4 regions of the Clostridium chromiireducens genome follow, and region 2 is predicted to be linked to each of the others. Evidence: riboswitches for the same ligand, from Rfam matches in the RefSeq annotation. Region 2 holds a riboswitch; each other region holds the start of a gene.
What was found. Region 2 has a riboswitch for cyclic di-GMP ahead of D2A34_RS10225 (hypothetical protein). Riboswitches for the same ligand answer to the same signal wherever they lie in the genome.

Region 1 (8,227 bases), on a different contig from region 2:
ACATATGAAAATACACTATCTTTACATTCTTTAATGAAATTTTCTACACCGAAATCTTCAATTTGCTCTTTTCCTGAAATTCCAAGCTTCTTTTCTATTTCAAGTTCAACTGGAAGACCATGAGTATCCCATCCTGCTTTTCTTAGAACTCTATGTCCCTTCATAACTTTATATCTTGGAATAATATCTTTCATAACTCTAGTTAAAATATGACCAACGTGAGGTCTTCCATTTGCTGTTGGAGGTCCATCATAGAAAGTAAAATATTCTCCATCCTGATTTGAATCAAAGCTTTTTTTGATAATATCTCTTTCTTTCCAAAGCTTTGCTATGTCTTTTTCCATGTTGACGGTACCTTTTGACGAATCTACCTTATTGTACATTAAAAATTCCCCTTTCATTCTGAGTAAACTATATATTTTCCTCAATAATTTTTCAAAATTTATATATTTTTCTAAACGTAAAAAAACTCCATCCTACAGGACGAAGTTGAATTCGCAAACCACCTAAGGCAAAACATCTAAAAAATAATATTAAATGCTTTATTTCAAGTACATACATACTCTATCCTTTAACGCAGGCTGTTACGTGATAACTTATTGGGCATTAATGCTTTTCAGTCTCCAACTCCTAGGTGATTTTCTCCGAGATTTATTATAGCTTTGCACCATACAGCTACTCTCTAAAAATAATATCTAAGGTACTTTTCCTAATCATAGTCTTTTATTGTAATATTATATATTAATGATTTTTAAATGTCAATTAATAGTATCTTGTAAGATAAAGTTCTATTAATATTAATACACTTATTTATTTACCTATAGTTTACCTAAATGTTATATTGTATTCATTAACATCAAATATAACAGAGAAAAGGTAACCATGATGTTTTTTCAATAATTGTGGACAAATAATAGATTATGATATTGGCACATGCATACCTTGCAATAAGGTTTATAATTGTATATATTGATCCATAAATTTATTATAAAGTACTAATATATACTTTTAATATAAAATAAAAAAGCTATTTCTACGTAGGTGTAGTAATTCCTACTTAGAAATAGCTTTTTATATTATTATATATTTAATCAAAAGAGAATTCTAATTCATCATTATTATACTCACTTAACTCTTCAATTTTAGGGTTATTTTCCTTACCAACATTCTCATCAATATTTATAATGATTCCCCTGTCCCTGCTCCTTGATAATTTTCTTTTAGATTTATCATCTAACGCCATTTTAACTAACTTAATTGACTCAGTAGGTGTGTCACATCCACCTAGAACAACTATATTGAAATCATTGTTATAGGTAATATATGTGCTTTTATAAACTTCAAAGCATTTTGATACTTCATTTGGATCGTATCCGTCTATTTTTAAATTTATCCCTAAATAATCACAATCATATGTGTCAGGTTGAGCAAATACACTGTTTTTTATAGCCAGATCTATTGCCGTCTTTTCATCCTTTAAACCATCATAAAGCTTTAAAACAATACCAGATCCTTCAGCAGTATTTATTCTAAACGAATCCTTTTTATCAATATTTCCATCAATATGAATTCCCATTAGATTGTATGCTAAATCTAAGCTTTCAATCACTTCATTGTTTATTTCTTTATAAGTATTTCTTTTATTATTATCAACAAACTTAATATCACTAATTGAATCAATTACACCATTAATGTCATTCCAACATTCTATTGTATTCTTAAATGATAGTTGATCTTCTGTCAGGCTTGGAAGAATTGCTACTACATTAATTTTTGTAGTTGGAATAGCAGCTGAAGCTATCTGTATGAACGTCTTGATTGCGCCAGATCCCGTCCCCCCTGCCATGCTTGTAAAAACAACCATAACTTCTGTTTGAGGATACTTTCTTAATAAAGTTCCTATTGCATTTGCATTATCTTTTATCATCTCTTTTGATTTATTTCTATCTCTGCCAGATCCATCTGTCCCTGGATATAAATAAACGTTTTTATCTATATTTGCATTTTTTAATGGTTTAATATCAAATAAACTACTATTAAAAAATAATCCATTATAATTCTTATTTCTACCTAACAGACCATCAACAATGTTACCAGCACCTTGTCCTAATGCAACTAATAATATTTTGCTCTTTTCCATAATAATCCCCCTATTTAATCAATATATATCGGATTTTTTACTATTCTAAAAGATTTTTTGATTTTTTGATTTTTATATGCCTGTATTTATTGTATAATAGTTATTAGAAATATTTTATTACATTACAATTTTATACTATATTTATTAATATTTAAAGGATATTTAATATAAATAAGTAATTTAAGGTTAAAATAAGTAATATAATCGAATAAGGTAAAAACACTTTATAATCTGTCGATAATATTAATGAATGTACAATTTTAATATTACTTATTACATATTACTAACTTTATATTATAAAGTTAACTTTACATACTAAAATATATTTATTTTCGAAAGTTATTTCTTGAGTTTCATGGAAATTAGAAAATATTTATAGATAAGATGTTTTAATTATTCTATAATTAAAACATAAACAAGCTCTTTTAAAATATAATTTTTTATAACTATAAATGATACTAGCACACTTATTGAAAAGTAGGGTCGCAAAGCCATGAGTCTAAGGAAAATTTAATTTTCTATGATTGTCAGGTTGCCAAAATATAATTATAATAAGATGTTTTTTTACTTTTGTTATATTTAGGTGACTATTATTATATAGTCACCTTTATTTTTTGAAAACTTATTGAACGCAACTAATCTTATAGTTAATTGCCTACAATATTCTCAAATACTCTATTTCAAAAAACTATTTGTATTTAAAAATAATTTATATAAATTTTCTCTTATACTTTTACTTTCCAATATACATCAGAATAACTTAACTGCGATAATTAATACTTTACTTTAACCTAAAAGAGGGGGTTTAAAATATTATGGATTATGAAGATAAATATATGCATATTCCTGATAAGTTAACTGTAAAAAACATAAAAAGGGGGGATATATTACATTATTCAATTAATCAAGTAGCCAGTTTATTAGGGGAAGAAGATAGTAGTATACGGTATTATACTAATGTTTTTGATAACATTCTAAAAATTGAAATTTTAAATAAAGAGTTTAGATATACCAATAGTGATATAGATAAACTTGAGTTTTTAATTAACTTGAAAAATAAAGGAATGACTGTTAAGGAGATTCAAAAATACTGTGAATCACTACCATTGAACCTGGAAGAATTAGTTGAAGTTAAAGAAAGTAATTCCTTATCTGTTAAAGAAATAATATCAACGATAATTGATCTTGAAAATAAAGAGATTAGTAGTTTAAAGGAAACTTTATCAAACAAGATTAAAGAAGATAATGAATTACGCATTAAAAAAATTGTTGACCTCGCATCGGAACAAAATGATCAATTAAAACTATTTAAGGAAGATATGTTAAAAGAAATAAAAGAATACATTGACTATAAATTTGAGAAAGCTTATGAAGAAAAAAATAACCTATATAATGAGCTATCTCTAAAAATAGATAATTTAATTTCAGAGAAACTTTCCTTAGAAGATATTCTAAAATTACAATTTGATAAGTTTAATGAAGCTTCTAATTCTAGGGATATAAATTTAATTGATGAAATTAGAAGATTCAAAAATGTTATAGAGCGCGCTTATTATGTCCAACAGGAAATGGATACTACTAAAGAGAAATTAAGTTTTATGGGTAGGCTGTTTGGGCTTAGATAATTTATTAATAAAATAAGAACAAGTTAAAATCATTATTCTAACTTGTTCTTATTTTGTTATATTCTTACTTTATTATCTTTGGGATTATTAAAATAAACTCTGATCCACTACCATACTCTGAGTTAACTTTCAGTTTTATCCCAAAATTTTTCGAAATTGATTTCAATAAACTTAATCCAATTCCAGTACCACCAATATTTTCTCCTCTAACAGCTTCACTTCTATAAAATCTATCAAATATACGAGATTGTTCTTCTTCCTTAATTCCTATTCCATTATCTTTTACCGATATCTTAACATATTTGTTCATATCCTCTACACTTAATATTATCTCACCATTTTCATTAGTATATTTAAATGCATTTTCAATTAAAATTACTATTGATCTTTTTACCTTATCATAATCCCATTGAACAGATATATTTTCTTCTAATCCATTTACTTTAAAGGTCTTTTCCTTAATCTCCGCTAAATCCAAATAAAATTCACTTAAATCATCAATAAAATCATTTAGTTTAAAACTCGTGATATTAACAGCTAAATCTAAATCTTCTTTTGACAATAGTAATAAATCACTGTTTAGTTTTTCTAGTCCTCTTACCTCCGTCATCATCTTAGAAATATGTTCAAAGTGATTATCTATAGTATCTCCCCATGAATGAGCTAATAGTTCCAGTTTTCCTTTAATTACAGCCAATGGAGTTCTCATTTCATGAGATGCATCTTGAACGAAATAAACCTGTTTCTCATAAGCTTCCCTAATTGGCTTTATTACTTTAGAAGCTAGATATGCTGAAAGTAATGTTGCTAGTATAATAAGTATAATTAAACTTGCTATAATAGAATTTCTTAATCTGCTTAATGAACGTTCTTCAGCATCAATATTAGCAAGAACTTGTATTTTATATTCGCCATTATTAACTACTATACCCCTGAAACTATACCCACCACTTGTAATTGTAACTATCTCATCCTCTGCACTTAATGGAATCACTGGTAAATTCTCTTCACTAAAGTATAAATTTTTACTCATGGCTTCAAAAGTATTATTTTTATATATAATAACAATTAAATTGGGAGGGATATGTGCTGGTTTTCCATCTAATCTTCCACTAAAACCTTCAGGTTTATTTTGTTGTTGCAATGATTTATCCTTAAATTTATCGCCTAATCCATTTTCTCTTGTAATAACATCATTTTTGTTTAGACCCTGTTCATAACTAAAATCCGATTCCTGTTGAAGAAAGAATTTTTTTTGTTCTATAAGTTGGTGATCTATATTATCTAAAACCGTTGATGAGTATAATATTTGAGTTATTATTGCAAATACAATTAAGCATGTAAATACTACAATTGTACTTGTAGCTATAATTTTTTTCTTTGTTGATAAAAATATATCCTTTTTCATGTTTTAATCCTCTATACTTTCGTCTAGTAAATATCCCATCCCTCTCTTAGTTATAAGATACTTACCATACCCGAATGCGGATAGTTGTTTTCTTAACCTACTTATATAGACCTCGATAATTTCAGTTGCTGCATCACTATTGTATCCACACACATTATCAAATATTTGTTCCTTAAATAATAATACACCTTTATTTATTACCATATACTCAATAAGTCTGTATAATTTCTCATTTAATTCTAGCTCTTTGTTATTTATAAACACTTTTTTTACCTTCATATCTATTTCCATGTTCTTAAATTCAAGGATATTAGGCTTTTTAACTTTTCCCATGCTTTTTAAAATTGAATTAATACGAGCTTTTAATTCTTCCATAAAGAACGGCTTAGTTAGATAATCATTAGCCCCCAAATTAAAAGCCTTAAGTTTATCTCCAAGCTCTTCCTTAGCTGTTAATATGATCACTCCAGTATTTAAACAATTTTTAGAGATGTGCTTTAAAACACCCATTCCACTTACTTCTGGTAACATAAGATCTAAAATTACAATATCATAATCATATGCTCCCAGATATTCAATTGCATCTGAGCCATTATAAACAGCCTGAATTTCTACCTCTCCTTTAAAATATTCCTCTATATTTTTACTTATTTCTATGTTATCTTCAACGAGCAACACATTTACCATTATCATCACCTCTAGTTTAATAATCATATATCAGTTAGTAGATGAACTAACTTCTCCATTATCCTCTAATTTTATTTCAATTATATAATAATTTTCTTAATAATAGCTTAATCTCCTCATGTTTTGCAGTTTTCAAAATTCTAAATAGCAAAATCTATAGCCTTCAATTTTAAATAAGCATATTAAAAGCTTCTATTACATATAATTAAATAATTAGTATATTAAAATAAAATCAATAATATTACTTTCTTAAATAATTTTCTTTAAACTTTTTATCTAAACTGTATAATTGAGTTAAAGAATATTTTCTTTAACTTTAATAATGTATTTTAGGAGAATTAATATGGATAATAATTTGAATGAAGCTATTTTAGATAAATTAACAAAAACTTGCACTTGTAAGGCAATTCCTAGATCTAAAATTAAAGAAGCAATTAGAAATGGTGCTTCAACAGTAAAAGAAGTTCAGGCCGCTACTGGAGCAGGCAGCGGTGCTTGTAAAGGGAGAAATTGCTCTCCTCGAATATATGAACTGTTAAAAAAACATAAAGACGATAACTATTAAATTAATTTGATTATTTATAAAAATCAAGTTCTAAAATTAAGTAAAGAAGAACACATACTTTTTATTTATGACTTGTATGTGTTCTTCTCATATTAAAGGTTATTTATACATACTCTCAATAACTACATCTATTTAATAATTTATTTTATTAGCTATCTTATTTTGTATAAGTAATTCTCTCCCCATCATATTCTGGCACTATCTCTATAATACTTTTTCTAACGCAATATTCGATATCAGAATCTAACTTTAAAGACTTCATCACAGTATAGTGTGTTGCTTTTCTCACATAACTTAAAATATCGGAATTTTCCTTATATATTATATTTGCTGTTTTTGATATATCTGTAAGTTCCATACTCTTATTATATTTTAACATTTCATTAATTATATATCCGCTGCAAATAAAATCATCCATTGAAAAATTCCCATTCGTCCCTGCATTGATGATTACTACATCCTCATTAATGTTAATCAGCTTCTTTGCTACAGATTCTGCATTTATCATAGCTGCTATAAATACCTTTTTTGCTGAAACTGATTTTGCAAGAGTCCTAGTTCCATTTGTTGTGGTAAATAAAACTGTTTTATTTCTTATTAATTCTTTAGTATATTCTAGTGGAGAGTTAGATAGATCAAAACCTTCTATTTTAACTGCTTTTCTTTCTCCCCCTAGCACATAATCTTCTCTATTTAATTTCTTAGCAAATTCTAATGTCTCTTCAATAGTTAAATAAGGAATAACTTCCTTGCATCCATTATTCAGTGCTGTAATAATTACAGAAGTTGCCCTAAATATATCTATTACAACAACTATCTTATTTTTAATTTTACTATCATGTATGTCCTCAGCGGATATTATAACATCTATCTTCATTGTTGAATCCCTCCTTTATTTTTAAATACCTATTAACAGTATTTGATCTCTAAAATTTCTCATTTAAAGTTCTTTCCCTGCCACATATCATTATCTTCTAAAGCTTTATCTATGGAATTTAAAATCTCCCACTTTTTTAGACTCCACATTGGACCAATTAAAAGTTCTCTCGGTGCATCTCCTGTCAGTCTATGCACAACCATCTCTTTTGGCAAAAGAGTTATTCCTTTTGTTATTAGCTCAATATAATCCTCTTGGGACAAAAATTCAAGCTCACCAACATCATATAACTTCACCATAGGTGTTTGCTTCATTAAATGTAAAAGATGAAATTTGATCCCCTTAGCGCCTGAATGAGCAATATAATTTATTGTTTTTATCATATCATCTTTGGTTTCACCTGGTAATCCCAAAATATCATGTACAACTACATCTATATTTCTTTCTTTTAGTTTCTTCATTGCATTCTCAAAAACGTCTAATCTATAACCTCTATTTATTTTCTTTGCAGTTTCATCGTTGCATGTTTGAAGACCAAGTTCTATCCAAAGATAAACCTTACCATTTATATCTTCTAATAAGTCTAATACGTCGTCATCTAGACAATCTGGCCTTGTAGCTATTGCAATTGCTACAACCCCCTCTTGATTCAGTGACTCTTCATATTTTCTTCTTAATTCACTAACAGGTGCGTATGTATTAGTGTAAGCCTGGAAGTAAGCTATGTACTTCCCACCTTTCCACTTCTGTGCCATCATTTTTTTTATATCATCAAATTGATTTGCTATTGATACTTCTCTATCGCCTGCATAATCTCCAGAACCTCTTTCACTACAAAAAAGACAACCACCCTTACTAATCTTTCCGTCTCTATTAGGGCAAGAAAAGCCTCCGTCTAATGATATTTTGAATACTTTTTCTCCAA
Region 2 (8,227 bases):
GATGTTGATGAATATGAAGCCAAAAGAAGAATTGGAAAGTTCTTAGAACACGTAGAGCAGAAATATTTTCATGTTGTTTTAAAAGTTATTTCTAGATATAAATATATGAGTGAAGAAGAATTGATAAATTTCAAGGAGGAAATAATTAATAAGATAAATACAGAAAATACATGTATATTTCCACTTAAAAAATTGAATGATGATAATGGATTACATCAAATAATTTTAGGAAAGTTTAAAGAGGAATTTGATAGAAATAGTATTAATTTACGACGCTTTAAAGATGATTATAATTTAATCAATACTGATAAGAAAATAGATCAATTAGTTATAGTAAATGATATTGCAATAAGTGGAAGTCAATTTAAAAAAAATCTGACTAAGTTACTGAATGGCGAAAAGGCACAAAATATTCAGAGTGTAAAGAAAGATGAATTGAAAAAGCTTATAGACAAAAAAGTTAAAATAGTATTAATAAATTGCATATACACGGATGTATTTGAAGAACAAGTTAAGGACTTTCTAAAAACCTATAATTATAGCCAAGATGATATAGAATTTATGGGAACAAAAATTAATTATAATGATTATCTGTTTAAAAAAGTTATAGAAAATAATAAGGATAGAAGGCTATTTCAAGAATTTGTTAGAAAATATTATAATTCTTTTAACGAAAAAATCGTTGGTATTTCATTTATGGATTACTTTGAAAATATTGAAAATGATGATACAAGAAATATATTAGTGGCAAGATATAAAAGTATGCCTAAATTTCATATATTAGTCTTTAGTTATAAAACAAATATATTTAAATATAGGATAGATAAATAATTTTAACTAATGTTGTTTATTTGTTAAAAGGAAACTTCTAATTATTCATATAATTACGCTCTAAAATAAAGAAGTAATATACAAATTAATATAATACGATTTCAATAATGTACATGTAACCAATTAATGTTATATGTTCTTTATTGAAATTTTTTTATTATAAATAGTTTTTTATATAATTTTGAACTGTTTATTAAAATTTTATAGGGTTTAAATTAACACTTAGTGGTAATCATAAGCACAAAATTAATTAAAATCGATGGATGTCCCAAAGGAAAATGTTAAGATAATATGGAATTATTATTAAAATATTACAAAGCTCTATAATACGCATTATCAGTGGGTTTGAGTGATTAAAGCATGGGAAAAACAGGATTAAATGCAGAAGTGGGAAACACATAAAAAAAGCTGTACTACAAGGTATTTAAACCAAGTAATACAGCAATCAACCAAAATAAATGGTGCCGCTGGCCGGACTCGAACCGGCACGGTATCACTACCAGAGGATTTTGAGTCCACCACGTCTGCCATTCCATCACAGCGGCACGTAAACTGACAAAAATTATTGTATCACGTCTTAAAAGATATTTCAATAGGTATTTTTCATTTTTTATTTTTTGTGGAAAATAATCATACATTATCCATTAGTTTATACATAATAAAAATATTAGACAGTATTTTATCTAATTAAAGCTAATAAAAGATTTTTATTCTTTTCTAGTGTAGATTTTCAAATAAAAGTAGATAAATGTGCATAAATTTTTAAATAAAGGTTGTAGCATGTCCAATCATTTGCTAGAATAGGATTAGGGAAAAGTGCCCCACTGGGTTATTTTATGCCCAACTGCAATTTTAAGACTTAGAAATAAGATTTAATATTTGTAATTATCTATTAATTAGGGAGGAGCAAAAATATATGATGTATTCAAAAGAAGTTGAAGAAATGTGTGTACTTGCTAAAGGTCCTAATCACGGATCTGCGCCAATTCCTCAAGAAGGAAGATGGGTTCAATCTAAAGAAGTTACTGATATATCAGGTTTAACTCACGGAATAGGTTGGTGTGCGCCACAACAAGGTGCTTGTAAATTAACATTAAACGTTAAAGGTGGTATTATCCAAGAGGCGTTAGTTGAAACAATTGGATGTTCAGGAATGACTCATTCAGCTGCTATGGCTTCAGAAATATTACCAGGAAAGACTATATTAGAAGCATTAAACACAGACTTAGTTTGTGATGCTATAAACACAGCTATGAGAGAATTATTCTTACAAATCGTTTATGGAAGAACTCAAACTGCTTTCTCAGAAGATGGACTACCTATCGGAGCAGGTCTTGAAGATTTAGGAAAAGGGTTAAGATCTCAAGTTGGTACTATGTACGGAACTTTAGCTAAAGGACCAAGATACCTTGAAATGGCAGAAGGTTATGTTACTGATGTTGCTGTTGATGCAGACAAAGAAATCATTGGATATAAGTTTGTTAACTTAGGAAAAATGATGGAAAGTATCGCTAAAGGTATGGATGCTAACGAAGCATTAGAAGCTGCTAAAGGTCAATATGGAAGAGTTGCTGACGCTGTTGAATTATTAGACCCAAGACATAAATAATTATTTGTAAAGGAGGATTTTTAAAATGGCATTATTTGAAAGTTATGAAAGAAGAATTAACCAAATCACTCCAGTATTAGAAAAATACGGAATGAAAACTCTAGAAGATGCAAAGGCAGTTTGTGCTGAAGTTGGAGTGGATGCATATACAATTGCTAAAGAAACTCAACCAATCGCATTCGAAAACGCTGGATGGGCATACGTTTTAGGTGCTGCTATAGCAATAAAGAAAGGTTGCGTTAAAGCTGCTGATGCTGCTGAAGCAATCGGAGAAGGATTACAAGCATTTTGTATCCCAGGATCTGTTGCAGACGACAGAAAAGTTGGTCTAGGACACGGAAACTTAGGAGCTATGCTTTTAAGAGAAGAAACTAAATGTTTCGCATTCTTAGCAGGACACGAAAGTTTCGCTGCTGCTGAAGGTGCTATCAAAATAGCTGAAAAAGCTAACAGAGTAAGAAAAGAACCATTAAGAGTTATCTTAAACGGTCTTGGAAAAGATGCTGCATTCATCATTTCAAGAATCAATGGTTTCACATATGTTCAAACTCAATTTGACTACTACACTGGAGAAGTTAAAGTAGTTAAAGAAAAAGCATACTCAGACGGAGAAAGAGCAAAAGTAAGATGTTACGGTGCTGACGACGTTAGAGAAGGTGTTGCAATCATGCATATGGAAGGTGTTGACGTATCAATCACTGGTAACTCAACTAACCCAACAAGATTCCAACATCCAGTTGCTGGAACATACAAAAAAGAATGTATCGAACAAGGTAAGAAATACTTCTCAGTAGCATCAGGTGGTGGTACAGGAAGAACTCTTCACCCAGATAACATGGGAGCAGGTCCAGCTTCTTATGGTATGACTGATACTATGGGAAGAATGCACTCAGATGCACAATTCGCAGGATCTTCATCAGTTCCAGCTCACGTTGAAATGATGGGATTAATCGGAGCAGGTAACAACCCAATGGTTGGTATGACTGTTGCAGTTGCAGTTGCAGTTCAAGAAGCTCTTACTAAATAGGCTAAAATACTAGCTTAATAAGGTTAGAATGTATTGATTTAAATACACACATCTAATAGATTTTAATATCTATAGATGTGTGTATTTTTTTATACACAACTATAATTAATTATACGTGTAATATATTAGGAAACTCAACATGTACGCTTATAGAAGGGGGATGGTCAATAAAAGGTAGTAGGGGGTAAAGAATATGATTATCCAAAACAATGGAATATTTTATCATGTGTAGAAAAAGAAATTCTAAAATTTAAACGTGGATGGGCTGAATCTAATTTGGATAAAAGTACAGATGAATTTTTATCCAGATATTTAGAAGTAAAGCCATGCCACTGCGATAGAATCTAATAAATCAAAAATATGAAAAAGAGTCCATAAGGACTCTCTTTATATATGTATTAAATTAATTTCATCTGATTACAGTAGTAGTAGTAGTAGTTATTCTCTTGATTAAATCAACTGCAACCAGAACAATTCTATATTGGCCTGTTGAAGAATCATAATATGCATATGAATTCTCATATGTTCCACCAATTAACATTCTATTTTGATAAAATGACCCCAAAATTTTTAGAGGATCATTAATTGGAGTTTCATAAACATTAACATCAACGGAAATAATCTTGTATGATGTTACGCCGTCTGGTTCTGACCAGCCATCAATAGCATTTATTTGAGATTTAGCGCTTTCTGGCGAAAGACTACCATCTCCAACTGCCTTGGTTATATTATCTAAGTATGTGTTTTTAACTCCATTATAAAGACCTACCTGTCCTCTAAAGTATTTTGTTCTCCATTCATCATTTATATCAGCAACAGAATATTGAGGACTTGATGAAGTTACAATTTTAGTTTCAGATGAAGTTGTAGACGAAGATGAATTTGAATTTGTAACCCATGCTCCACTTGAATTTACATAATATCCATCTATTGAAGTATTATGCGCCATATATCCATCTGCAAAAAAATAATACCAATTTCCATTTATTGATTTCCATGTTCCTTTTACATATGAGTTACCTTCTGTATACTTCCATCCATTATTATCTTGTATCCATTCAGCATTTGCTTTGATTGGATTTAATGCTAATATTGATGCTACTACTAATGAACTTGCTATTAATCTTACGTTTCTCATTTTATTTCCCCCTAAAAATTATATATAAAATAAATAAATTTATTTTATCTTGTGTTATTTTTTGAATGTATTAAGTAAATAATGTTATAGATAGATTTACCACAATATATGTTTTTGTATATAATCTATTTTTAAACATTATATATCTCCATCTTATTTATAGATATAATTAATTATATAGTACATTATTGTAAAATTATATATTTAAATGTAAGAGAATAAATAAAAAACATTTTAGAGATTATATAGGTATTTTATGTATAGTTTGATAATTAGAAATTAAAATTAAAATTATAATAAAAGATAAACTAATTAGATAGCATTAGATTGTTATGATTTTGTCACATAAAAATTATTATAAAGCATGCATTTTTTATTAATAAAAAGCAATGTCGAAAGCTATTTAAATATAAGGTGGCAGAATATTAATTGTGTAAAAGACTATAAATATCTAGATTTAGACAAGGTTTACACAATAATTGATAAAGTTATTAAATAAAATTTACAATGTTATTAGGAAAATATTGCATTTAATGTTGATTTTTCTTGTATTAATGTGATAATATATACATATAAAGACATAAAATTACATATGTATACAAGGATTGGGAACTATGAAGAATTCTCTTTATTTGGGCATCTTGAGAATTTGGAGTTAATGATGCAACCCACCAATCAAAACTAATTTATTTTTTATAATTAGTTTTGATTGGTTTTTTTATTTATAAAATAAGTGATAAATTAAATTTTAAAATTATTTATATAAGAGGTGGATGTGTTATGAATACAAGAGATAAAATTATAAAGGTTATAAATGATAATTTGAAAACAAACTCAGAGTTTGAATTTGTTTCAGAATTAGGAGATTTAACTTTAGCAGATATGTATTATTTAGAAAAAATCTCAGCTATTAATAGCATTAAAGCGAAATTCAAATATAAAATAATTGATAATACTTATATAAAGATTCATTATTCATTTTAATGAGTATTTTAGTGTGAGGTACAGAAGATATGGAATATACAATAAAGATTACTTTAAGCAAAATAAAGAAACAAGAAGAGAACGAAAGAAAAGAGAATAATTAGATTAAACTTTCTGAAGAAATGATGATCTATTCGAACGATGTCGAATTTGTAGTTAACATATTATATGTTTAATATTGAATCTTTTGCATAATTATGATAACATAGACATAAATTTCGAATAATAATATCAAGATTGGAAGCTATGAAAAATTCTTTATATTTGGGCACTTTAAGGATTTAGAGCTAGTTGTGCAACCGACCAATTTAAACTAATTAGAAATATATTAGTTTTTATTGGTCTTTTTTTATATATGAAATAGATAACAATATAAAAAATGAGTTATTGCGTAAATATTGAGTTTGTATAGTAAAATCAGAAAAGGAAGGGTGAAAAGTAATGAGTGAGAAGCAAAAAAATATATTATTGGTTGAGGACATGCCAAGTGTTAGAAAATTTATAAGTCTTATCTTGGAAAATGCAGATTATAATGTAATTGAAGCATCAAATGGTGAAGAAGGAATCGAGATATATAAAAAATCAGGAAATATTGATTTAATAATCACGGATATATATATGCCACAAAAAACTGGTTTAGAACTTGTAGTAGAATTAAGAGAAGAATATAGTAATATAAACGTAATTGTCCTTTCAGACGGTGGAGAAAATAACTTTTCGAACGAGCTAGGTGTGTGTGAAGCATTGGGGGCTACTTATTTTATAAAAAAAGATATGATTATTGATGAATTAATTGAACTAGTGGAAAAAATATTTTCGAAATAACCATGGATAAACTAATAAATCAAAAGCTCATACAAGGCTAAAATTGGCCTTGTATTGGGCTTTTAATTTAAATACAAACTATTTGTCATAAAAGGTAGTTAGTGGTATAATTGTAATAATAAATTTTAAACAATAACTATTATTTATATACCTATAGCTAAAGAAATAGAATTGGAGGTGAGGATAATGAGTAACTTTTTTATTAATATACTTCTTTTAATTTCAGCAATATTTATAGGTGGACATTTATTTAAGGATGCACCTTTTGAATGCAACTCCAAAATTTGCACAAATATTTTACTTGGTTTAGGAGGTGGAATTCTCGCAATAGGTATGATGATTTACTCAATAAATATTGACAGTACAAAAACTTTAGTAGATTTAAGAGTTATAGCATTAATGTTAATATATTACATTGGTGGAATTCTACCGTCACTAATTACAGGAATAATTGTAGTTATATTTAGGACTTTATATTTTGGAATAAATCAATCATCAATAGTTGCAGTTTTTCAAATTCTAATAATAATATTGTCATATCCAATAATTAGTAAATTGAAGTTAAATATGGTTAAAAAGTGGTTGGCGATATACTTAGTTAATACGTTTTTCATAATAGGTACATATTATTACTTGTTATTTAATGAGGATAATGTTTTTAAGATACTTTTGGAGTATTTTATTATTTCGACGATTGCAGCTATATTGTCTTATTATTTATTAAAATATGTTAGGTCATCAAATGAATTGTATAAGAGATATAAAAATGAGGCTACAAAAGATTTTTTGACTGGATTAAATAATACAAGGCAATTTGATTTGATATTTAATAAAAGTGTCGCAAATGCAAAGGAAAAGGATGAAAAGTTATCCTGCTTAATGGTTGATATAGATCATTTTAAGCGTGTTAATGATACATACGGTCATGCAGTTGGAGATATAATTTTAAGAGAATTAGCTGTTATTTTAAAAAATACTTGTAGAGTATTTGATGCTGTATCAAGAGTTGGAGGAGAAGAATTTTGTGTCTTACTAATTGATTGCTCTAAAGATAGGGCTATAGATATAGGAAAAAGAATATGTGATGAAGTAAAGAATCATGAGTTTGAAATTGTTGCTGGTAGAATAATAAGAATTACTGTTTCTGTAGGGGTATCTGCTTACCCGGAATCAACTGATAATATTGAAATGCTACTAAAACAGGCAGATGACTCTTTATATAAAGCAAAGCAAACTGGAAGAGATAGAGTGTGTTCGGCTGATAATAAGTAAATAAAAAAGTTCTAGTTATAATGCATGGTGGAAGTATTATAACTAGAACTTTTTTAAAAGGAGTTTCTAAATAAAGAACTTATTTTCCGATAAGCATGTCGTTTTCTAGTATATGTTCAGTTAGCCAATCATTTAAAAGTTGAAGGATTTTAGTTATATATTCTTCTTGATTTTCATCTATCTTTGAAAAATTTACATCATTGATTCTTTTAATAAAAGCATCATGAGCAACTTTTTGAGTAAACATTCTCTTATAATTTATTTTTTGCATATATTCTTCTTCAGCGTTGAAATGGAATGCGGTATAATCTTGTAATTCTTCTATTAGTCCAACTATTCTATCGTATTTATCAAGAGCAAAATCATTTTTTAAAAGATTATAAGTTTTATCAGCTATCTCAAAGAGTACTTTATGTTGTTCGTCAATAAAATCAATTCCAGTTCTATATTCATCTTTAAATTTGTACATAAATAATTACCTTCTTTCTATAAATATAATATAATGAAATAGTTAAATACATTATAATTATACTTTTAAATA
Region 3 (8,227 bases), on a different contig from region 2:
GTTACTCCTCTTTCAAATTTAAACATATATTCATCAATATAAGCCGGTTTTTCTGTTAGGAGTACATTTCTCCATATATCTTCAGATGAACTTCCGATCCACCCTGAAATAATTTCGTGCATTTTTTTACCTATTGAATTTTCTCTCCTGTTAAAGGGCTTATCAAAAAAATCCAGGTAAGTCTGATTGGCTCTTAGTAAAGTTATATCGGGTGCACTAAAGATAGCAATGCCAAGTACATCATGAGAAAGCAATGCTTCTACAGCTGGCAATTTAACATCCAAACGTAAATTTTTCTTCTCAGAGAAAACGTATACTTTTTTAAAAGTATCTTCATTAACAGTTATATTTACAAACCTAGCATCTAATGATTTAGTGAAAAGAAAATACTCCTTTTCCCCATCAACATTTTTTATCTCAATGCTAGGACCGATTCTTAAAATGCTGAATAATTCATTAATATTTTTATTTAATAACTCTTCCATTGAGTATTCTGTCATATCAATAAATGATTGACTAATTTCAGTAGCAATTTCATTGTTTACAACTATATAAGATTTCCCATCAATACAATCAAATGAATCATAAAACTTCATAATAATTCTCACTCCCAAAGTTTAGACTTTTTTCCTTAGCACAATTATACATATATACTATATTACCATGTTATTCCACACGTTTCTACCATGTATTACCACTATATTTATTAAAATAATCAAAACTATTTTGTATACTTATTTCAATATTTGGAATAATAATACTGAAACCTAAATTTTTTTCATAATTTATTTATAGACTCCTCATTGTAGGGGTCTTCCCCCCCCATTTAATTCGGACTTTTTCAGTATTGAAAATCATTCTTCTTCATCTTCTTCAAAATAATCCTTTTTTGTTTCATAAAATTAATGAGATATGTATAAAGACGAATAAATTCTATAAATATAGAAAATCTATAACTATACAATCAAACCACAACCTATGGAGGATTAAAATGAATATATTAAAGAAGCTGATTTCAGCCATTATAGTTATGCTATTGTTATCAAATATAATCCCATATAATGCATATGCTCTACAAACCTCTACTAATGAACCGGAACTTAAAGTAGCTGTATTCATAAATAATTTTGACGATTTATTCCTCTATGAAATTAAGAGAAATTTAGAAGATATCCAAGCTGAAAATGAGAATAAAGTTCAATTTACTTTTTTTGATGCAAAAGAGAATCAAGGCTCACAAAATGATAGTATTGAAAAAGCACTTACTGAAAATTTTGACCTTTTTGTATTACGTCCGGTTAGTAAAAATATAAGTGATTTTGAAGGCACTTTTAATAAAATACAACAAAAAAATATTCCGTTAATTCTTTTATACGAGAAAACTTCATCAATAGTAAATTTACTTAAGCGCTACCAGAAAGCTGTTATTATCGATACGAATCTTGTTCAATCCGGGATTCTAGAAGGTAAAATCCTTGCCAATGCCTGGAATGCAAATAAGGAAGTCTTAGATAAAAATAAAGATAATATAATGCAATATATTCTGATAAAAGGTCCGTCTGATAGCAATATAACAACTATAAGAAGTAAGTATTCAATTCAGACAGTTAATGAAGCAGGAATAAAAACTCAGGAACTTTCATCGGTCACCTGCAACTTTCTAGAAGAATGTGCAAGGACTTCTATTGAATCACTAATTTTAAATTACTATGGCAAAATCGAAGCAATAATTGCTAATAGTGATTCTATGGCAATAGGTGCCATTAAAGCACTTCAAAAATACGGCTACAACAAAGGAGACATCTCTAAATATATTGCAGTTGTTGGAATTGACGCCTTGCCAGAGGCTAAAGAATTAATTAGGCAAGGTGCCATGACAGGTACTGTTGAGCAGCACCCACGTGAACATGCAGATGCAATTTATTCTATAGGAATGAATTTAGTTTCTGGCAAGTCTCCTCTCAGTGGCACAAATTATAAATTTGATGAAACAGGAATTGCAATCCAACTACCTTATTTTGAATATGTTAAATAAGTGTAATTCTTTAATTATATGGCTTAATATTTTTACTATAGATAAGTTTTAAATTTCTTCATAATGATTTAAAATCTTTTTAATTTTTTCATGAATAATGGATTTTAACGATTGTGGTTTAACTGACTTAATAGAAGTACCATATCTAAGAAAATATTCAGATATAAAGTCTTCTTCACCCTTATTAAAAAATCCCTTTATAATTGTCTTTGTTCCTAATTCTATTTTCATAGTGGGATAATTTTCCTTATAAAAAATATCTTTTGCACTATCTAAAATTTCTATTTCAAACTGAATACTTTTATCAGATTTGTAAAACTCTAAAGGAGAGTTTATTAATTTTTCAATTGGAAATTCTAACTTATCATTACTAAACTCTAATGAGGTTATTTTATCACATCTAAAAACTTTGTATTTATTACTATCAAGCTCTATTCCACTGGCATACCACTGTCCAAATTTAGAGGAAATCTCAAAAAACTGTATATGATAATTTACAGTTTTATTATTTTTCAAATACTTAATCTTACAACTTACTTCATTAATAACACTTTCTAGAATCTTATCTAAGAATTGACTAACACTATTATGCTTAGATGCTTCAAATTTTAAGACCTTTTTCATCTTATTAATTTCTTTTATTTGTTCTCGTGATAGGCAGCTTTCAAATTTTTCATTTAGTTTCTCTATACTTAAATGAAAAGGCGTAGACTCATATGCTTTAAGTGTGAGCATTGCAAAATATAAAGCGTATACCTCATCTATGGTAAATATAATAGGTGACAATAATCTATTTTTCAATATAACATATCTTCCGTATCTACCTTGCTCTGCGTAAATAGGCATTCCCAATTCTTCTAATGAACTAATATCACGTAAAGCTGTACTTTTTGAAATGTTATATTTATTCATTAAATCACTTAAATTAAAGTAATCAAAGTCATTTAAATATATCATCATATGGTTTAATCTTTCTGATTTTTTCATATATCCTCCATTGTAAAATTTTCCTGAATAAAGGTTTCATATTTTGACACCTTTAAGTATTATACTCTAATTATATCAATAATATAGTCATTGATATCTAATTAATTATACGAAGGAGATTAATATTATGAGTACAACACTAGAAATTGCTATTTTCCTTTCAATGAATGGAGAAGCACAAGATGCTATTAATTTTTACAAGAAACACTTTAATGCAGAACAGTTAATGATTGTAACATATGAAGACCTGGCAAAGATGGGCGATAAATCAATAGAAATTAATGACGAAAATAAAAATCACATCTCTCACTCTATTTTAAAAATAGGTAAGACTAAAGTTATGATGAATGAAAATCCAATGGATACTAACGAAAAGTACAAAGCTGGTAATAATACCTCGCTATGTGTTCAAAGTGCTGATTTGGAAGAAATCCAACAATTCTATAATAGCTTGATTACAGATGAAAGAGTTAGAATAATTGTACCATTAGCGAGTAATATATTTAGTAAAGCATATGGTATTATTGAAGACCCCTTTGGTATTCAAATTCAATTATGTTTTGATGAGAGGTTAAAGTAAAAATTATTCTTGTGATAAATAATAATTAAAAACTCTATCATAGTTATTGAAATATATACTAAGATAGAGTTTTTTTTACAATAGCACTTTAAATTATAATAATTTAAAATGCTTCAGCTATAGGTATAGTTTGTATTACCTTACACAAATAATTTAATAGATTTTTTTATGTACAATGGCATTATAATTAAAATGAATCCAAGCAATAAATATAAATATAGTTATATGCTAAAATTTAATACAAGACTATTTAAATGCTTCATACCATGTTTTAAATTCTCAGTTTCAATTTGCACATCATTTGAATTATTTTTTATATTTAATATTTTGTCAGCAACTTCACTTGTACCCGTTGAACATTCGTTATTTGCTGTTGATATTTCCTTTAATGATTCTGTTATGGTTTTTATTGATGCCAAAAGTTCCTCTGATGTTGCACTTAAATCTGATACTAGATTCTTTATGTACAAAGCATCTTTCTCATAGTTTTCTCCAACTAAAACTGACTCTTTATAACTATCTAAAACTTTTGTTTCAATATATGTTAATGTTTGCTTAGAGACATCACTAAGATTATTTACAGCCTCAAATATTATATCAACTACATTATGTATTTCATTTACAGTTATTTTTGAATTCTCTGCTAATTTTCTAATTTCTTCTGCGACTATAGAAAATCCTCTTCCAGCTTCTCCTGCTCTGGCTGACTCAATAGCTGCATTTAATGCTAAAAGGTTAGTTTGCTCAGAAATATTAAAAATTGCATTAGTAAGCATTTTGATCTTTTCAACACTTTTAATTTTATCTAGTGCTTCATTCATTGCTTGTTTAATTGATGAATGTGCTTCGGTAGCTTGCCTTTGAAGCATTACAGAACCATCTTTAAGTGCACTTGCCCTACTATTAATTTTATTAGCTGATATAGCTCCATCTTGTGCTTTATCAGATATATGTTCTACTGCTGTTTCTATTTCCTCGGAAATAGCATTTATTTCCTCGGTTGATGCAGCAGTTTCTTCAACCTCTGCTGACAATTCTTCAATTACAGCAGAAGCCTCTTCTAAATTCCCCGTAATTTTTATAATATTATTGCTAGAAATTGTGATAACATCATTTATGTTCTTTGTTTCCATCATTATAGCTTGTACAATTTCTTTTAAAGAATTATGCATTTCATTAGTAGCTCTTGTTATATCACCTAATTCGTCTTTTGAATCTAGCCACTTGTCAGGTATGCTTCCTCTAAGATTTCCTGTTGAAATAGATTGTATATGTTTTTTTAAGAATGATAAAGGAGATGTAATGCTCTTTATTATATACATACAAAATGCAACAACAGCTATAATTATAATGAAAGCTATCAAAATTGACATAATATAATCAAACTTAAGTTTATTATTAACACTTTCTTCAATTGATAAATTGTTCTTATTTGCAAGTTCTACGACTTTATCAATAGAATTTCTGTGATTATTATATAACTCTTCTAATTTATTATTTAATATAAATTTTGCATTCTCTTTATCTCCATTTTTTATACACGGAATAAATTCGTTATTTAAAACATTAAAATATTCCTCAGCTGATTTATATGAATCTTCCACAAAAATTCTTTTCATTTCACTTTCAGGTAAATCATTAACCCATAACTCGTGATGTTCATTATAGTAGCTTTCGAGTTTTTCTTCATATTTAGCTAGTTCTTCAATCTTACTTTTATCATCTTCATTTAATAATTCCAATGCTGTAAGATGTGATTCTATTATGTACTCTGGAGGTGGAAGTATATCTGATATTAGATCTTTCCCCATAATTATTTGTTTATATGTATATCCATTGATTTTTGTATCAGTTATAACTTTATTTGTATAAAATCCAAAAACTGAAAATCCTAAAATAAAAATAATAATTAACAAAAATAACTTATATTTAATCTTCATATCTTTTATCATAAATTTAGCCCTCAACTCACATGATTATTTTATGTTTTATTCCCCAATTCTTATTTGCTATTTCGTATTGTTGATTAAATCACCTCTTTCTAATCTCATTAATAATCAGTTATATTTGAAACTTTAAATAAAAAAGACCAACTTAAACTAATTAATAAAAAATAATTAGCTTAGATTGGTCGGTTGCACAACTAGCTCCAAATTCTTAAAGTGCCCAAATAAAAGAATTCTTCATAGCTCCCAAATCATATTTTTGACATAGTTACACATCATTATTTACTGGTTAAATATTGCAATATGTGAAATTTTATCACATTAACTTACAATAATCAACAGTTATTAATATGACTCAGTATCGAAATCCAAATTCAAATTTATGAAATTACCTTTTTTAAAATAAAGCTGCCTTCTTCTAAATCTTTCGGATTTTTTATTTCTATTACATGAAATCCGCACTTATTAACATAGAAATTATGATTCCTATGAGAAAAAATAGGCGTTTCAGTACTCCATACTCTTGTATTTGGATACATGCTTTCAATTTTACTCCAAACTTTTGTTCCAATCCCTTTATCCTCATAATCAGGATCAATAAATATATTCCCTAAATAATTTTCATCATTATCATTAATCCAAAGAATTGTGGCACCAATAAGAACATTATCTAAGTATATACAATAAGAAGTCGCTTCTTTATCTAATCCCCATTTCCTTAAAAATGACCCATCATCGTATCCTGGAGGCCCACCAGTTTCTTGTCCCAAATGAATTTTTGTATCATAATCAAAAGCTCTTTTCATTATGTTTATAAGACTCAAAATATCTTCTTCAGTCATTTTATCAAATTTTATATTCATATCTACTCACCCCACCAAATTACTATTTATAATACTTAACTTTAAACTCAAATTGATTATTTATTAGTTCAAGAAATATTTTTAATCGTGATTATAAGGTATATGTTCAGAACCGAAAAATTTAGTAATATCACTATTTATCATTTCTAAAATATTATCATTCACGAATTTCACGTTTTTTACCATTATAAATTAATTATAACATATTTTGTAAAGGTCTCTTTATATACTTATAAAATAGAAAGTTTTACTTACCACAATTTTGTGGTGAGCACTTTGTCACTTCTTCAAATTATAAATGTTTTAATAGGATAATTTCATAAGGTTCTCCTTCTGGCATAAAACCTCCTACTGTTTTGTATCCCAATTTTAAATAAAAGTGTTGCGAATATTCGTTAGAAGCTGTTGAAGTCATAACAACCTCATACTCTAACTTTCTCATTTCAATTTCCCAAAACTCAACTAATTTTTTTCCGTAACCTTTTCCTCTCTTACTTTCTAAAAAATAAAGCATGTTCATAAATGGTGTATTGTCCCAAAACAAGTTATATCTTAGCCACCCACAAAAATCATTATTTTCTTCTAGAATTAGCACTCTACCTAACCCTATAAGATTTTTTAATTCATTCATTTTAATATGCTTATCATATAATGAAATAATCTTTAAATCTTCTATTTCAGCAAATCTAATCCTCATTAAAAACCACTTTCTTTCTTGCTTATTTACTTACCTTTCTTCCAAACTGGCCATATCACCATAGTTTTATACCAAATAGACTTATATTTCCACTTATGTTATAGTTTTGTATGAAGTGCGGACAAAATCACTTATTCAAATCAATAGAATAAAGTACATGTTTCCTTAAAGGACTGCCCTCAATAATATTCGGATGTTCAAATTCCATAACCTTTATCATACCAATCTTCTTCATTACATTTTCTGATTCAATGTTTATTTTCGAAGTGAAGCTATATACTTTATTGAGTTCTAGTGTTTCTAATCCATATTTTAAACATGCCTTTGCTCCCTCTGTTGCAAACCCTTTACCCCATGCTTCATATTTAAGTCTCCAACCTATTTCAATGCACGGAGTAAATTCAGATTTGAAGTTTGCTAAGTGGAATCCAATAAAACCAATGAAATCATTATTATGTTTAGTTTCAACTGCATAAAGGCCATAGCCGAAATTTTTGAATTCATCTTGAATTATGTTGTAAAATCTATCTGTTTCCTCTTCAGTAAGTGTTTTATTAAAATATTTCATTACCATGGTATCCTTATTCATTATCCGAAATTCATATAAATCTTGTTCATTCCAATCCCGAAATACTAACCGTTGTGTTTCAAAATAAACCATGTTTTCCCTCCTTTGAAATAGCTATATTTAGCCGTCAATTATATGAACTTATAAGAGTATTGTGTAAATGCTTTGAATTTACTTTAAATATTGTTCTGGATTTAATGATATTTTCTCTACATATGCAAAGAATAATGAACAGTGGTATCCATCAGCAACTGCATGATGAACTTGGATGGTTACCGGCATAATAATTTTATTATTTTCTTCAAAGAACTTCCCCCATGTTACCATAGGAAACAGGAAAGGACTACTTCCTTCGTTGTTTACATTAAAAGATGTGTAATTAAACCAAGGCAGACATGAGACAATAAAAAAATTCTTTTGAAATTGTGTTTTAAAATTATTATCTTCTTTATGACTGTTTAAAGAATTTACCATATCTCCATAAAAACTTAAAAATTCATCATTGAATGCTGTGTACATATCACTCATTACTTTAGTCTTATCGCTTAATA
Region 4 (8,227 bases), on a different contig from region 2:
TATGTACTTATTTTATTAATTAAAGCATTAAAAATATATATAAATAAGAATTCTTAAATTAATAAATTAGAAATTGAGCTATTTAATTAATATATTTTGATATAAAAGTTGACCTTAAGCGAAAATAGATATTTATGTCCATTATAAAAATGTTAGGAGATAATAATTAGTATGAGCAAAGAATTTTATGTTGGATTTGGAACTCTGGCTTTGATTAATGCAGGAATTGCACAAGGAAAAAATAGGTCTGGGTTCAATTGGTTTTTATTATCATTATTTCTTGGACCGATAGCAACCTTATGCTTAGTATTATGTGATAAAAAATAGAGGTTTCAAAATAATTGAATTAAATATTAACATAATATTTTTAATAGTTTGTAACAATCAAAAAATGTAGCTGTTGTACTAATGAAAATAATAATGAGACAATTGTAAGTTATCAAATACAGTTTGAAAGACGGGAAAAAGATGAGAAAAAATAATTGGTTAATGTATTCTATATATTCAATTGTATTGCTATGTTACATTATATTTAGTAGTAAGATTTTAATATATGAAAAAGAACAATTTCAGAGAACATTTAATAATGTGCCTTTAATTATATGGTCAATTGTAATATTTATAGTATTAGGATTGCTACTTGGATTAGAAAAGTTCTTATCAGAGAAGAAAAAAGACGGAAGGTGGAAAGTTAATTTATCTAGGTTGGTTTTATTAGGAATCCCTTCTCTTTATTTTTCGTTAGGAATAATGATATTATCTATTCCAATAACTTTTGTTAGATATCCAATTTTATACTTATTAAAATATGAGGATATTTTATCAATTTTTCAAGTGATTTTAGGTTATATAATAATTACAAGTTTTATTAAAGAAAAGGAATAACTATTTTTATTTATAATCTACAAAGTGGTATCAATCAAAAATTTGTAGCTATTGAAAATAAAATTTATGACCATTAAAAGAGGAGAAGATATGAAGCGATTACCTATATTGGGAATTATGATTTTTTTACTTATTTCTAATATAATATTTATTAGTACTACTATGCGTTATAAAAATATAATTGATAAGCAAATCTTTAAAGTTTATTCATTTGAGGGGGAAAATAATAATATAAAAATAAGTGATGGAATTATTGTTATTTATCCTAATAAACAGATATTAAACGGTGGAAAAATACAGTACACAGGGAGTAAGCAGGGAAATATAACATCGTACTCTAAAAAAATTTATATGAACGAACGAGGACATAATAAAGATGTTTTATTTAATTCTGTATCATCTGGGGGAAGCGGTAATGGAATAAAATTTCCTGATGAATTTATATTAAATAAAGGTGTATGGGAAATAAGTTCAGAGGAATTGTTTAGTGAAGAAGATATGAGTAGTATTAAGGATAATCTTTATTTTAGTCTTAATTATTCAGTAAATGAGCGAGAAACAGAGGGTACTATAATAAAATTGAACGTGAAAGAATTTGATATGAAAGAAGATAAATAATAGCTAATTATATAGTAGTAAATTATAATGTAGTAATTGAATGGAGGATAATTTATTAATAAAAAAATAGTTTTTGTATTATTTTTATGTTTAGTAATGGCATGTGGTTGCACAAATATTTCAAAAGTAAAAACAGAAAAAGAAAACAGCCAACAAGAATTAACTATATCAAATAATGATGATTGACCAATTTTTACAGATAAAGAAATTGAAGCGGCTAAAGAGGTTGTAAAATTACATTATAAGCATATTAAATTACCACATGCAATTGAAAGTATAGACTATAATATGAGTAATGATGAAAAGGATAAGATATATAAGTGGTTTATAGGAAATGATACCTCAAAGTATAAGAATATCAATTCAATTTTCTTTTTAGTTCATACTAAAGATGAGGATGGCTACGACCAGAAAAGGTTAATTTTGTTAACACGAGAAAGCAAGGATAGTAAGTGGAAAGTAATTAATGAAGGCCTTTAAATACGGTTGTTACACTTAATTTATTGTCCGCATAATATTTATAAACTGTAAAGGAATGATTATTTATACATCATTTAAAATTGGAGCATTTTTGCAAGTTTTATTAGAATATCATAATATTTCGGCAGAAACAATTGCATTGATGTCTGGAGTTAGTGAAAAAGAAGTTAATGATTTAGTAGAAAATTCTAAATTAGTTTCTTTAGAAAGTAAATATAAAATATCTAAAACAGTGATGTCATTACGTTTTTTTCTTGAAAGAATTAGAACCATAAATTCCAATTTCGTACTATATAAGTGTAGACATTAAGTGAGATATCACTTAACTATCTACACTTATTTCTTTATTGCTCTATTATTTTTATTTTTTGTCATAAAATAATGTTTTGCTCCAAAAATTATTATTTTTTTATATCTTAAGCTTAAATGAAATTTAACGATAATTAAATAAAAGTGTAGAAAAATGTAATAAGAATAATAATTAAATAATTTTAGGGGGTATTTTTTTGAGACTGTTTGAAAATTTAAAGACTATACAAAAGTTAATATCTGCATTTATCTTAGTGTCTCTATTTATAGCTGTGGTTGGATTTATTGGAATTAATAATATGGAGGCAATCAATTCTAATGCAACTTCAATGCATGACTATAATCTTGAATCAATAAAGAAATTAACAACAATAAGGCAAAATACTAGTGATATACGATTTAATGTATTAAAAATTGATTCCCAAAGAAATTTGAATAACCAAAATGAGTCACTTGAAAATGAAATAAAGCAATTATATGATGAAACAAATGCAATAATATTAGATTATGAAAAATCAATATTATCTGATGAGGAAAAGCCAACATTTAATAAGCTTAAAGATGACTTAAATGAGTATAAAAGAGCATATGATTTGGTAATACAACGGGCAAATGAAAATAATTATACCGATGCCGATGCAAATTATACTAAATTAACGCCAATAAGGACGAAAATATATAATGAAATAGGTGAATTAATAAAGATAAACGTTAATCAAGCAGATAATTCATATCAAGAGAATAATTCAATGTATAAAAGCTCTTTATATAAAATAGTTGCAATAGTTTCTTTTGCTTTAATTATTGCAATCATTTTAGGAATTTCTATATCAATTTGGATTTCAAAGCAATTAAAGAAAGTATTAATTTTTGCTGAAGCTATTGGAAGTGGAGATTTAACTCAATCAATAATGATTGATACAAACGATGAAATTGGAAGTCTTGCTAAAGCACTGAACCAAGCTAGTCAAAACATAAAAAATTTAGTCGGTGAAATAATTAATAGTGCTAGTGATATAAGTTCAACTAGTGAGGAATTATCAGCAACTGCTGAAGAGGTTTCATCAAAAATGGAAGTAGTAAATGAATCAATAGAACAAATAGCTAGAGGGGTTCAAGATTTAAGCGCAACTACTGAAGAAGTAAGTGCTTCAACAGAGGAAATAAGTGCTAGTACTAATGAGCTTACAAATAGAGCGAATGAGGCAGAGGTATCAGTAGGTGAGATAAAAAAACGTGCACTAGACATAAAAACTAAAGCCTCAAAAAATATAGAAGAAGGTACTGTTATATATACAAAAAATCGTACTAATATTTTAACGGCTATAGAAGAGGCTAGGGTTGTAGAAGAGATAAAAGTTATGGCTGATTCTATTGGAACTATAGCAGAGCAGACTAATTTACTTGCATTAAATGCAGCCATTGAAGCAGCAAGAGCTGGGGAACAAGGAAAAGGGTTTGCTGTTGTTGCTGATGAAGTAAGAAAGCTTGCAGAACAATCTGCTGAGGCGGTTATGAATATTAAAGGGATGGTTACACAAGTACAAGTTGCAGTTGCTAAACTTTCACAAAGCGGGGAAGATGTACTTGAATTTATGGAGAATGATGTAAAACCAAACTATGAATTCCTTCATAACACAGGAATTCAGTATGAAAAGGATTCGGAATTTGTTAATAATATTACTGAAGAGATTTCGGTTTCTTCAAGGCAAATGAGTGAAGTAGTTGAGCAAATAAGTTTTGCTATACAGAATGTTTCAGCAACAGCAGAGGAGTCAGCAGCAAGTTCTGAAGAAATATCTAATAGTGTTAATGAAATAACTATTGCTATTAATGATGTTGCAAAATCTGCACAAGGTCAGGCGGATTTAGCACAAAGATTAACTGATATGGTACAGAAGTTTAAGGTGTAAAATATATTAATTATAAAAAAATTATAGAACATTTAGAAGAGTTAAGAAAGCCCTGAATGATGGTATATCCATTAAGATAATAACACTTTCAATATTGATATGCATAGCTATCAATATTGAAAGTGTTTTTTCTTAAAAGTATAAGGAAAAATAGAGATAATGTTTTCGCAGTTTAGCATAAGTTGGTTTGTTTCAAAATTGATGTTAATCATACATCAACATTTTCATTATCCATGTAATATTATTACTAAAATTATATTACCAAAGTTAAGCGATAATGTGGTAGAATTATATGATATTTATAAATACTGAGAAATTTGTAATATATTTTTTGTGAGTTTTTATATATAGATTATATTTAGACATTTTTATTTATTATTATGTATTATTTAATTTGCTAGTTGGATGTGATTGTTTTAAATATAAATTTATACAATACGGTGTATGGCGAGAATTAAATATAATTATAAAAAGGAGAAAAAAATTCCTTTTGTGGTAATGAGTTTTGACGGAAAACTATCATTTTTTAGTATTAAATTAAATATTTAGAGAATTTTATAAAAAATTGAGGTGACAGTACTATTTTAGTAATGATATAATAATTTTATAAAATATTCTAATTTTTATGCGGAGGATACAGAACGTGGCTAAAATAGATAAATTATTAGATACCGTTGATATAAGTAGTACATCTGATATACATATTACTTCTGAACAAGTTCCTAAGGTAAGAATAGATGGGGTATTAGTTAAGATACAAGAAGATATAATTTCTCATGAAGAAGTTGGAGAATATATTCAGGATTTAGCTCCTGATAAATTTAGCGAATTTTTAGAAGATGGAGAAATTGATTTTAAATATAATAGACCTGGAATGGGGAATTTCAGAGTCAATGCATATAAGTGTAAAGGAAGTTATGCAATATGTCTGAGAGTAATTAAAGAGGCTATACCTAAACTTAAAGATTTGGCAACCGCACAAGCACTAAAATCGTTTACTGAATTAAGTGATGGTTTGGTACTAGTTACAGGGCCAACGGGTTCAGGTAAAAGTACAACGCTTGCAGCTATGGTAAATGAAATAAATTTAACTAAGGATAAGCACATAATTACTCTTGAGGAGCCAATAGAATATATATACGAAAACCATAAGTCTATGGTAAATCAAAGAGAGATTGGACAAGATACTAAAAGTTATGCAATGGGTTTGAGAGCTGCACTTAGACAAGATCCAGATGTTATATTACTTGGAGAAATGAGAGATCCAGAAACTATTGAAATAGCATTAAGAGCAGCACAAACAGGTCACTTGGTTTTTTCTACATTACATAACTTGGGTGCTGCAAATAGTATATACAGAATTATTAATTCATTTGAGTCTAGTCATCAAAATGAAGTAAAGATTCAGCTATCGTCTTTATTGAGAGGTGTTGTATCACAAGTTCTGATTCCAAAAGCTTCAGGGCAAGGTAGAACAGCAGCAATGGAGATAATGGTATGTACTCCAGGTATAAAAAATCTAATTAGAGAAGGTAACTTTGAGCAAATAGATAGTTTTATACAAATGGGATCCAAATTTGGAATGCAGACAATGGATATGGACTTAAGAAATTTAGTTATGAGTAATATAATTACAAGACAAGAGTATGAAAAATGGATACAAACTAATAGATAGAAATTATATTATAAGGTTTTTCATACTTATGAGGAAATATATATTTGAATTGTAGACTATTAAGATGTTATGTGATAAAATTCAAATATATGTAATAGATGGTATGTTTTTGTATAAGGTATAATCAAAATTGAATAGAAATAGCATTTATATGTTATAGGGAACGATGATTCATATATTTATTTGGGCACTTTATATGTGATGAGTTAATAGTGCAACCGACCTTTATAGTTATAGTATCTTAGGTGGGTTTTTTTGCATACTTTTCAGAAGCAAAAATAACTGCCTGAAGTATAAGGAATTATTAAAAGGTTCTTAAAAATAACTTGAATTATATTACCTGAGAATTTAAAAGAAATATTTCTACAGAGGTATTGGAGAGAGTAAATTGGATTATGGATTAATAATTGTATTGGGATTAGTTATAGGAAGTTTTTTAAATGTATGTATACATAGAATTCCTAGGGAAGAATCGATAGCATTTCCCCCGTCACATTGTACCAGCTGTAAACACAAATTGAGTTATCTAGATTTGGTGCCTGTAATTAGTTATATATTTCTCAGGGGAAAATGTAGATATTGTGGTGAAAAGATTTCCATAAGATATCCGCTCATTGAGTGTCTTAATGGGATATTCTACTTATTAATATACTTGAAATTTGGCATAACTCTAATTACTATAAAATATTGTTTATTCGTATCGTTTCTAATAGTAATTTCCATGATAGATTTTGATACTCAATATGTGTTTACCAGCACTACAATTTTGAGTGGAATAGTTGGGATTGTATTTATATTAACGCAATATTTTATGCATGAAAATGGAGTCCTTAATTTAATTTTAGGAGGATTAATAGGCGGAGGAATTATAGGATTAATTGTATTTCTGACTAAAGGAATGGGAGAAGGAGATATTGAAATTGCTGTTGTTTGTGGGTTGTTTCTAGGTACAAAAGCAATTATGCTGGGATTATTTTTAGCCATAATCTTAGGAGGTATAATAGGAATAATAATTGTTTTATTAAAATTAAAAAAACTAAAAGAAAAGATGGCTTTTGGACCATTTATAGCAGTAGGGAGTATAATTTCTATGTTTTATAGTACAGAAATTTTAAGAATATATTTCGAATTATTAACATAAAGGTGTATATATATATTTATCTTTTACAATGTTTTTACTTGTATAATTTTCATGCTGAATTTACACTAATATTGAAGACACAATACTTATTTCATTTATAACAAATAAAAGGGGTTAAACATATAATGGCGACTGAAAAAAGAAGGTTAGGGAACATTCTTGTAAATGCGGGCAAAATTACGGGATATCAATTGCAAGATGCATTAAGGTCCCAAAAAGTGCTTGGTAAAAAGCTTGGAGAAATATTACTTGAAAGTAAAATTATAACTGAAGAAGATATAATTGAAGCTATAGAGCAGCAAACTGGAATAAAAAAAGTAGACTTAAATACAATAAATTTTGATAGAAAAGCAATAACTTTGATACCTCAGAATTTGTGTGAAAAATATATGTTAATTCCATTTGGTTTTGATAACAATAAGATTAAAGTTGCTCTTGCAGATCCATTAAATATTTTTGCCATTGATGATGTTGCAATATCTACTGGATTTGAGATAGAGTCATTTATATCTAAAAAAGATGATATTAAAAAATTTATAGGAATATATTATAGCAGTCAGCAAGTTAATAATGCAGCAATACAGCTGGCAAAAGAAAGCTTGAAAGCAGTTAAGCAGTCCCAAACTAGTTCGGCTGAAGATATAAATGAGGTTAATAGCGCACCTGCTGTTAAAATGGTTGATTATATGTTTAAGAATTCTGTAGAGTTAAAGGCATCAGATATTCATATAGAACCTTTTGAATATGAAATCAGAATTAGATATAGAATAGATGGAAAGTTAAAAACAATTAATACTCTCGGAATAGAAAGCTTAGGACCGTTAGTAACAAGAATAAAGATTATGGCTGGTTTAAACATAGCAGAAAAACGAATACCTCAGGATGGAAGAATAATGACAAATGTGGACGGGAAAGATATAGATTTAAGAGTATCTGTACTTCCAGTAGTTAACGGTGAAAAAATAGTTATAAGAATTCTTAATACTGGCGGTTCAGTATTAAGTAAGAATAGACTTGGAATGAGTGAGGACAATATTAAAAGATTAGATAGGATAATAGCTAATCCTCATGGAATAGTTTTAGTTACCGGACCTACAGGAAGCGGTAAATCTACTACTTTGTACTCAGTGCTTAAAGAATTGAACTCTAGTGATGTAAATATTATTACTGTAGAAGACCCGGTTGAATTTACTATGAATGGAGTTA

Region 1: it holds a riboswitch for cyclic di-GMP, as region 2 does, so the genes downstream of both, D2A34_RS25160 (helix-turn-helix domain-containing protein) here and D2A34_RS10225 (hypothetical protein) in region 2, are expected to answer to the same signal.
Region 3: it holds a riboswitch for cyclic di-GMP, as region 2 does, so the genes downstream of both, D2A34_RS18250 (methyl-accepting chemotaxis protein) here and D2A34_RS10225 (hypothetical protein) in region 2, are expected to answer to the same signal.
Region 4: it holds a riboswitch for cyclic di-GMP, as region 2 does, so the genes downstream of both, D2A34_RS01800 (prepilin peptidase) here and D2A34_RS10225 (hypothetical protein) in region 2, are expected to answer to the same signal.

Annotation. Positions count from the first base shown of each region.
Region 1 covers NZ_QXDJ01000010.1:42,229-50,455, reverse strand. Annotated here, with positions in the region: gene ileS (isoleucine--tRNA ligase) at 1-383, opposite strand, end outside; gene D2A34_RS25165 (FtsZ/tubulin family protein) at 1,088-2,140, opposite strand; cyclic di-GMP riboswitch class I at 2,591-2,680, shown strand; gene D2A34_RS25160 (helix-turn-helix domain-containing protein) at 2,956-3,765, shown strand; gene D2A34_RS25155 (sensor histidine kinase) at 3,830-5,173, opposite strand; gene D2A34_RS25150 (response regulator transcription factor) at 5,177-5,860, opposite strand; gene D2A34_RS25145 ((2Fe-2S)-binding protein) at 6,204-6,425, shown strand; gene D2A34_RS25140 (2-phosphosulfolactate phosphatase family protein) at 6,583-7,302, opposite strand; gene mnmL (tRNA modification radical SAM protein MnmL/YtqA) at 7,362-8,227, opposite strand, start outside.
Region 2 covers NZ_QXDJ01000002.1:1,047,306-1,055,532, forward strand. Annotated here, with positions in the region: gene D2A34_RS10200 (RNA-directed DNA polymerase) at 1-831, shown strand, start outside; tRNA gene D2A34_RS10205 (tRNA-Leu) at 1,291-1,376, opposite strand; gene D2A34_RS10210 (iron-sulfur cluster assembly scaffold protein) at 1,748-2,440, shown strand; gene D2A34_RS10215 (GGGtGRT protein) at 2,466-3,467, shown strand; gene D2A34_RS10220 (hypothetical protein) at 3,877-4,605, opposite strand; cyclic di-GMP riboswitch class II at 5,204-5,287, shown strand; gene D2A34_RS10225 (hypothetical protein) at 5,386-5,589, shown strand; cyclic di-GMP riboswitch class II at 5,820-5,903, shown strand; gene D2A34_RS10230 (response regulator) at 6,031-6,414, shown strand; gene D2A34_RS10235 (GGDEF domain-containing protein) at 6,601-7,686, shown strand; gene D2A34_RS10240 (bacteriohemerythrin) at 7,766-8,155, opposite strand.
Region 3 covers NZ_QXDJ01000004.1:531,611-539,837, forward strand. Annotated here, with positions in the region: gene D2A34_RS18230 (sensor histidine kinase) at 1-596, opposite strand, end outside; gene D2A34_RS18235 (galactose ABC transporter substrate-binding protein) at 992-2,035, shown strand; gene D2A34_RS18240 (helix-turn-helix transcriptional regulator) at 2,084-3,022, opposite strand; gene D2A34_RS18245 (VOC family protein) at 3,150-3,602, shown strand; gene D2A34_RS18250 (methyl-accepting chemotaxis protein) at 3,824-5,554, opposite strand; cyclic di-GMP riboswitch class II at 5,724-5,805, opposite strand; gene D2A34_RS18255 (GNAT family N-acetyltransferase) at 5,929-6,411, opposite strand; gene D2A34_RS18260 (GNAT family N-acetyltransferase) at 6,704-7,108, opposite strand; gene D2A34_RS18265 (GNAT family N-acetyltransferase) at 7,236-7,769, opposite strand; gene D2A34_RS18270 (CatA-like O-acetyltransferase) at 7,848-8,227, opposite strand, start outside.
Region 4 covers NZ_QXDJ01000001.1:437,063-445,289, reverse strand. Annotated here, with positions in the region: gene D2A34_RS27385 (hypothetical protein) at 1-57, shown strand, start outside; gene D2A34_RS26560 (hypothetical protein) at 172-327, shown strand; gene D2A34_RS01830 (hypothetical protein) at 469-885, shown strand; gene D2A34_RS01825 (hypothetical protein) at 976-1,503, shown strand; gene D2A34_RS01820 (hypothetical protein) at 1,792-1,983, shown strand; gene D2A34_RS01815 (HTH domain-containing protein) at 2,039-2,293, shown strand; gene D2A34_RS01810 (methyl-accepting chemotaxis protein) at 2,490-4,205, shown strand; gene D2A34_RS01805 (type IV pilus twitching motility protein PilT) at 4,849-5,880, shown strand; cyclic di-GMP riboswitch class II at 6,031-6,113, shown strand; gene D2A34_RS01800 (prepilin peptidase) at 6,269-7,021, shown strand; gene D2A34_RS01795 (GspE/PulE family protein) at 7,147-8,227, shown strand, end outside.